DNA from 2 places in the Brevibacillus sp. BC25 genome. Region 2 is predicted to be linked to the other one. Evidence: predicted binding sites of a transcription regulator. Region 2 holds the regulator's gene; the other holds the start of a gene.

Region 1 (4,311 bases), on a different contig from region 2:
CTTGAAACGTTTTCTGTTAGGAAAAATTTCGTTCCCGGAGCCGTTCTGTTTTTGGATGGTGAAAGTGCCGATCAGCTATTCTTGATTTCGTCGGGCCAAATTAAGCTCACAAAAAACACAAACGATGGAAAAGAATTAACATTGCAAGTATTTGGTGAAGGAGAGCTAGTCGGCGTCTCAGGGCTCTTCGAACAGGAATTGAAGTACACCTCCACAGGCACCATGTTGATGGAGGGTGAGATATGGATCATCCCGCGACAAGGGTTGGAAAAAATGCTCATCAAAAACGGTCAATTTTGCGTAGACTTCCTGCGTTGGATGGGATTGATGAACAGGCGGATGCAATCCAAATTTCGCGATTTGCTACTCAATGGCAAAATTGGCGCCTTGTATTCAACGTTAATCCGCATGAGTAACACGTACGGCAAGCCACACCCCGAAGGAATCCTCATCGACCTTTCCCTTACCAATCGCGATTTGGCGCAATTCATTGGTCTGACACGAGAGAGTGTCAACCGGATGCTTTCCGATCTAAAAAAACAGGACACCATCGATCTGCTTCCCCACGGGCATATCTTGATTAAGGACCTTGCCTATTTAAAAGAAGCGATTTTTTGTGATGACTGCCCTCCAGATATTTGCCAAATGTGAGCAAAGTCTCCATCCTTTCCTGCACGAAAAAAGTCCTGGACTTGTCCGTCCAAGACTTTTTTTCATAAGGGGTTCAAGCTTCTTTATCCATGTCTTTGCTCCGCGAGCTCGCTGAACATACCAGCATAGTACTCGACGTCTCCTGCATCGTCCACAATCGCGCTGATCGTTAGCCATTGGAGATATTGATCCCCATTCTTCCGGCGATTCCAGATCTCTCCTTGCCAATAGCCATTCTTCTTGATCGAATCCCACATCTTTTGATAGAAGTCGGCACTCTGCTTGCCTGATTTTAAAATATTGGGGGACTTGCCAATCACCTCATTCATCTCATACCCAGTCACTTTCGTAAAAGCATGGTTCGCACTTTTAATGACTCCTCGTGTATCGGTAATCAGTATCGCCTCTCCCGTCTTTTCCATAATGGTGGCGGAGAGCTGCAGCTTCTCTTGATAAAACATCCACATCACCAAGACCAAGCTTGCCAGTGCAAACTGAGATAGCGCCATGAAACCGATCGCGTAATGCCCCGTCAGATTAAACAGCAGCGTTAAGATCAACGGTGGGAAAAATCCTCCTAATCCCCCCATGGCAGATACGATCCCATTCACAATCCCCGCTTGTCTCGAGAAATACATCGGCACTAATTTGAACACGGCACCGTTACCGATACCTGCGCATATCGCTACCAACAAGCATCCTACCGTATACATTAAAATCGATGGCGAGAAAGATAAGACAATTCCAGACAAGGCGAGCCCGGCAAACACAATCATCAATGCCTTGAAGGGGTTCCACCTATCACCTAGCCAGCCTCCCAATGGTCTTGCAAGTGTCGCCAAAAGAATGAATCCTGCTGTTCTCATACCTGCATCTACTTTATCCAGTTGGAAATGGCTCACTAAAAAATTCGGGAGATACACGGTGAAAGCGACGAAGCAACCAAACGTAATAAAGTAGAACAAACTGATTAACCATAGCTTTTCGTTTTTGTAGACACTCTTGATCTGCTGACCAAGAGGAGTCACTACCTTAGGTTCATTTTTATCCCCCATCAAGAAGGTAAGCACTGCGAATCCCACAAGCAATAACATAAACATTTGTACAGTAGTTGCCCACCCAAACGATTTAGCCAGAACGGGCGCTGCAAAAGTGGTGATCGCTGTACCGATATTTCCCATACCGTAGATTCCGTTTACAGAACCATGCTTTTCTTTCGGATAATATTTAGGTAGAGAAGTGACACCAACGGAAAACACCGCTCCGCCTATCCCTATAAATAGCCCGCCGATTAACAAATCTGTATACGTGGTCGCCTGGCTAATATAAAACACAGGAGCCAATAGCAAGAGAAAGCTGATGCTAAATAATATTCTCGCGCCAAATCGGTTACTCCAATATCCAACGGGGATTCGCAGCAACGATCCAAGAAGAACAGGAATCGCTGTCACCCACGCCACTTCGCTTGCACTCATAGGTACGGTTTCTTTGATAAAAGGCATGAGCGATGACAGAATGACCCATACCATGAAACCGACCGTAAGACTCAACGTCTGTAACGGCAACTGCCATTTTCGTACCATAAACAACACCCCTCACTTGGGAAATCTTCTTCATCCACTATGATAAAAGGCAAAGTTTGGTTTCGTTGTGATTTTAATCACAGCTCCTTCCGAGCAATCCGCTTATAATCAAGGCGAAATCTTGAATCGAAGGAGTGGATTATACATGTTTTGTTATCAATGTGAACAGACTCCATCAGGTGGTTGTAAGGTCATAGGCGTTTGCGGAAAGAATGAAGATCTTGCGAGTATTCAGGATACAATTATTTTTGCTTTAAAAGGAATTGCGGCTTATGCCACACATGCTCGACAACTGGGCTATATCGATCCTGAAGTGGATGGGATTACACAGGAAGCTCTCTATTTTACATTGACGAATGTGAATTTTAACTTAGACGAACATTTGCAAATGGCCATGAAAGTAGGAAAGGCCGCGATAAAAGTCATGGAGCTTTTGGATCGGGCTCATACGGATCATTTCGGAGTGCCGCAGCCAATCACAGTCTCGCAAAACAAAATAGAAGGAAAATGCATCGTTGTTACGGGACACAATCTGTTTGCTCTCGAAGAGCTGTTAAAACAGACAGAAGGCAAAGGAATCAATGTGTATACGCATTCCGAAATGCTGCCTGCACATGGCTACCCCGCACTGAAAAAATATCCTCATTTGAAAGGAAACATCGGGAAAGCATGGTACGATCAGCGTCAATTGTTTGAGAAATTTCCCGGCGCCATACTCGCTACAACAAACTGTGTAATGCCTATTCGTGGCAGCTACGCCGATCGTTTCTTTTCGTATGATATAACCGGTTTGGAGAACGTGACGAAAATTGTAGATAACGATTTTGCGCCGCTCATTGAAAAAGCATTGTCTCTTCCTGAGGTTTCCATCGAATCGGAACTGACATTGACGACCGGCTACCACCACAAAACGGTCCTCGGCATCGCCCCTGAAATTATTCAGGCAGTCAAGGAAGGACAGATCAAACGCTTCTTCGTCATCGCTGGTTGTGACGCTCCTGGCAAGGGAGGCGAGTATTACCGTGAATTGGCTACGTCCTTACCGCCAGAAACAGTCATTCTTACTACCTCCTGCGGAAAATTCCGTTTTAACGATGTAGATTTCGGCACCGTGCCAGGTACCAATATCCCAAGATATATCGATTTGGGACAGTGCAATAACTCGGTTTCTACCATTACGATTGCGGCTGCATTAGCCGATGCCTTCGAATGTGAAGTGAACGAGCTGCCGGTAAGTATCGTTCTTTCCTGGTTTGAACAAAAAGCGGTTGCCATCCTGCTCGGTCTGTTTAGCCTGGGGATACAAGATATACGGATCGGTCCAAAATTGCCTGAGTTCATTCAGCCCGGTGTTCTGGAAGTATTGCAAGACTTGTTCCATATTCAGTTGATTGGTGATGCCCAAGAAGATATGAAGCAAATGCTCGGAATCACTCAATAGACTGTCGCCAATCAAAAATGAGGCACCTTCTTATAACAGGAAGGTGCCTCATTCTATTTTTTTATAACCATTTTGTAAGCCATTCTGAAACAACTTGGTGCTGCAAATTGATTGCTTCTCCACCAGGAACGCTTTCCCGGATGCTTCCTCGTTGGATGCCTACAGCCGTTACGTTGACGAAAATACCGACCACTTCTCCATATTCATTGACGGCGGCTCCGCCGCTGTTGCCATTCTCCACAGGAACAGAGCAGTCAAATTCCCACGGTTGCATCTTGGTGCTTAACTGACACAACTCTCCAGTCCTTACAATCCAGTCCGTATACTCCGCTTCGACAGTCAGTAGCTTTTGACCACTCACAAGTGGATCAGCGCTCAAAGGCAGGAATGGTAATTTTGCAGACGGTCGCCCAATCTTATACAGCGCCAGATCAACAGCATCTTTTCCTATTCCCGGGTGCTCCGCAACCAAAGTCGCATCTAACCAATCCCGCGCGTACGTTTTCACTCTGAAAGAGACTCTACCTTTGGATACGTGTTTTGCCGTCAGCAATAGGCCGCCTTTCAATAATACACCCGTACCGCCGAATCCAATGTCTATGTGAACCGAAGCAGCCTTTGCCAGCTTCTCGATTT
Region 2 (4,311 bases):
GGTGGTCAGTACCAACACCATTCAATTGCAGGAACAGCTATTCCATAAGGAAATCGCTACCTTGCAGGAGTCTCTGCCGTTTTCCTTTACAGCTTCGACGCTAAAAGGCAGAGGAAACTACTTGTGCTTGCGTAAATTTGAACAAGCCGTGGACGAGCCTGTAGAAGGGAGCAGCCAAGAAATGCGCTTGGTCAAAGGACAGATGCTGACGTGGCTCACGCAAACCGTAACCGGTGACGTGGAAGAGCTGAGCATGCCTCCGAGTGGCCAACTCCTGTGGCAACAGGTAAAAAGTGATACGAGCTCTTGTTTGAATCGGGCTTGTCCCTGGTTTAGTCGCTGTTACTATTTTCAGGCGAAGGAACGGGCTCGCGATGTCGATGTACTCATCGTCAATCACGCCCTTTTCATCAGCGACTTGCAAGCGGAAAACAGAATCCTCCCTCCGTATGAAGTTGCCATCGTCGACGAGGCCCATCATTTGGAGGATGCCGCGACGCAGCATTTAGGCAAGCAGTTTTCAACCACGCAGCTTCTTTTCTTGTTAGATCGTGCATCAGTTGAAGAGAGTGGGGCAATTGCCCGCTTCGCAGAAGAGCTGCAAAGCTGGATGCCTGCGGTTCAAGAAGATGTCGCCACAAAGCTTCCGGAGCTGAGAAAACAGTCCGCTGCCTTACGTGAGAAAGCGCAGCAATGGACGCAGCTCTTGTATGCATGGGCATCAGATCGTGCGGAGGAGACGGCGGACGCTGGACGTGAGACGGTACGTTATCGGATCGAATCGTTTGTAGGCAAACACGAGAAAATACGCAAAGTAACCAAAAAGCTGATTGAAGGGATGACTGCATACGCAGCGGACATCGAGCAGCTATTGCGAACGACTCCGCAAGAGGAAAAGCCTCCTTTTGCCGTACGCAGTTTACTGACAGATTTATTCGGTCTTATCAAAGACTGGCAAAACGCCGTGGAGCTGCTTCACTTCTTTTTGCTTGAACAGGATGCCGAGTATGTATATTGGATGGAAGTAGAGTCCCGTACAGCTCGCAAGCAGGTTCACTTGTCAGCAGCACTCTTGAAGGTTGCGGACTCACTGGCAGAACCGCTTTTCGCGCAGAAGCGGAGTCTGATCTTGACATCAGCCACTCTGACGGTCAAAGACAGCTTCTCCTACATCAAAAGCCAGTTTGGTCTCGACCAATTGCCCGAGGAACGAGTGCGTACTTTGTCACTGCCATCGCCGTTTCACTATGAAGAGCAGGGATTACTGTTGATTCCATCCGATTTCCCTGCACCAGGCAAAGAGAGTGACCATACGTATTTGGAGGCGGTCATTCAAGGGTGCGTGGATGTCGTACTGGCTTCAAAAGGAAGGACGCTGATCCTGTTCACCTCCCACTCGATGCTTCGACTTGTTTACCAAGCAATGAAGGAACGCCTTGCGGAGGCCCCAGAACCGTATACGTTATTCGGTCACGGGATTGATAGCAACAATCGGAGCAAGCTGGTGCGTCTGTTCCGAAGCATGGAGAGAAGTGTCCTACTTGGGACGAGCAGCTTCTGGGAAGGTGTCGATATCCAGGGGGAATGGCTAAGCAGTTTAGTCATTGTTCGCCTCCCATTTGCTCCACCGAATCATCCTGTCTATCAAGGAAGGGCAGAGCTTTTGAAGGCAGAAGGAAAAAACGCTTTTATGTCCTTGTCTCTTCCACAAGCTGTTCTGCAATTTAAACAAGGGGTGGGTCGATTAATTCGCCACCACTTGGATCGCGGGGTCGTGATCGTTCTAGACACGCGTGTGGTTGAGTCGAGATATGGACGCTCTTTCCTTCAATCTTTGCCGCCATTTCAGATCGAAAGCGGTCCATGGCCAACGCTGCGAGAGCGCATAGAGCCATTCCTTAGTATGCAATCCCTGTCAGATTCATAAAATGAAGCAATAGTCTCATAGGGATTAAGGTGATAAAATAAATGTTATGGAAAAAAGAGTGGCGTTGGTGGATTGTAGTTCTTAGTGCGATTTTCCTTTGCGCATGCTCGATTGATAGCCATTTGTATTTGCAAGAGGCAGCAGTGAAGATAGATGACCCGTTTGAAACAGAGACAGAACAGGAATTTTCGGGTCTTATTATCACCTACTTGGCACTTCCACATGGTGAGAGTACGCTTTTGAGAATGCCAGGCGGCAAAACGATGCTGATTGATACGGGTACGGCAGATGATTGGCCCGTTCTCTCCGCGCGCTTGGCAGAGCTCAAGATCACACGGCTCGACTATGTAGTGGTGACGAACGACCAGCCTGAGCATATGGGAGGCTACGCTTCATTGAGCCAGCAAGTGCTTGTAGATGCCGTCATTTTGCCCAAGCTGATCGCATCATCGATTCGCCATGTCATGCTGCTTCGCTCCAACCAAAAACAGATGGAAGCAGAGCAAGGACAAGTACTCGCTCTTGACCAAGAAATCTCGATGGAAGTTTTGCTCCCGGATGAACCGTTATTTTTATCGCCCCAGAACAATTCTCTCGTTTTTCGATTGACGCACGGTCAATTGCGTTTTTTATTTATGAGCGCCGTGAATGAAAAAGCAGAAGAGCGACTGTTGGAACGGCAAAATGGCAGACTGAAAGCGGAAGTGCTAAAGGTAGCCGGTCAGGGGAGCAATCAAGGCTCTTCGCAACCGTTTCTGACGCAAGTCGATCCTCAGGTCGCCATTATTCAGACAGGTCGATCGCGGGATCAAATGAAAGACGGTCAGACGGAAGTCATGGAGCGCCTGGGTGAGTCATGGGCCGAGACATACGTTACCAGCCACGACGGTTCCATTACCATTTTATCGAATGGAAAAGAATATCGGATTTTGAAGCAAAAGAATTAGGGGGGAAGACCGAACGTGGCAAAACACGAAAAGATTTCAGAAGCGGTCGTCCGTCGTTTGCCGATTTATCTGCGTTACCTCAGTTATTTGCAGCAAGTTGAGGTGACCACCGTTTCCTCCCAACAGATGGGCAAGAATCTTGATGTGAATCCTGCCCAAATCAGAAAAGATCTTGCAGCTTTTGGTGATTTTGGAAAAAAGGGAATCGGCTATGATGTCGATTATCTAGTGGAAAAAATACGTGAAATTCTGAAGCTAACGGATGAAATCCGTGTCGCTTTGGTCGGAGCTGGGCATTTAGGCCATGCCATTAGTAACTACAACGCTTATTTGAAAGATAACATGCGGATTGCGGCCATCTTTGACAGTAATCCAGAGAAGCAGGGCAAAAAAGTCGCAGGTATACCGATCCAGCCTTTAGCAGAGCTGGAAGAAACGATCGTAAACAAGCAAATCAAGCTAGCGATTATTACGGTACCGGCACCTGCAGCGCAATCCGTATGTGATCAGTTGACTCAAGCGGGTATCAGGGGGATCTTGAATTTTGCCCCTACGACGATTCGCGCAGGAAAAGATGTTCGCATTCACTATGCGGATGTGACGTCCAACCTGCAAAGCTTGGCCTACTATTTGACGTAAGAATGGAGTGTATACTATGAAAAAGACGATCCTCATTCACGCAACAGTTATTACCGTTAACGATACGAATGAAGTCATTTACGATGGTGCCGTAGCATTCGAAGGCAACAAGATTACGTATGTGGGCCCAACTCCTGAAGACCTGTCGGAAGCGGGATACGATGAAGTCATCGATCAAAAAGGTGATTACATACTACCTGGCTTAATCAACACGCATGGACATGCTGGTATGTCCCTCCTACGCGGTTATGCAGATGATTTGCCGCTGCAACAATGGCTTGAAGACAAAATGTGGCCATTGGAGGCGCAATTCACGGGCGATACAGTAAAATGGGGTACCCAATTGTCGCTTATCGAGATGATTCGTACCGGAACCACCACGTTTGTGGATATGTATGATCATATGGACGTCGTGGCGAAGGAAGTTGATGCAGCTGGAATGCGTGCGCGCCTTTGCCGTGGTATGATCGGTCTGTGCTCCGAAGAAGAACGTCAAACAAAGCTGAAAGACGCGACTCTTTTTGCAAAAGAATGGCATAATCAGGCAGACGGGCGTATTACCGTCATGATGGCACCGCATGCGCCGTACACCTGCTCACCAGAATTTATTACCCAAATTATCGAAAAAGCCGATGAGCTTTCCTTGCCGCTTCATATCCATATGTCTGAAACTGCTTGGGAAGTCGGTCAAAACGAGAAGGACTACGGACTGCGTCCAGTTGCTCATTTGGAAAAGCTGGGAATGTTCAATCGCCCAACACTCGTCGCACACGCTGTTCACCTAACGGATGAAGAAAT

Evidence for each region. Region 2 encodes Rex, which represses fermentation and respiration genes when NADH is low (regulators of the CRP and FNR family bind a similar motif). Its sites were predicted from a motif close to TTGTGAAATATTTCACAA; they were not measured.
Region 1: PMI05_RS02265 (nitrate/nitrite transporter) is a predicted target of Rex. The motif match lies at 2,300-2,317, and genes of this name have one in related genera.

What each region holds. Positions count from the first base shown of each region.
Region 1 is NZ_AKIX01000012.1:21,668-25,978, forward strand. Features, by position in the region: gene PMI05_RS02260 (Crp/Fnr family transcriptional regulator) at 1-651, shown strand, start outside; gene PMI05_RS02265 (nitrate/nitrite transporter) at 735-2,234, opposite strand; gene hcp (hydroxylamine reductase) at 2,380-3,675, shown strand; gene PMI05_RS02275 (serine protease) at 3,737-4,311, opposite strand, start outside.
Region 2 is NZ_AKIX01000051.1:71,479-75,789, reverse strand. Features, by position in the region: gene dinG (ATP-dependent DNA helicase DinG) at 1-1,927, shown strand, start outside; gene PMI05_RS15210 (ComEC/Rec2 family competence protein) at 1,969-2,874, shown strand; gene PMI05_RS15205 (redox-sensing transcriptional repressor Rex) at 2,890-3,513, shown strand; gene PMI05_RS15200 (amidohydrolase) at 3,530-4,311, shown strand, end outside.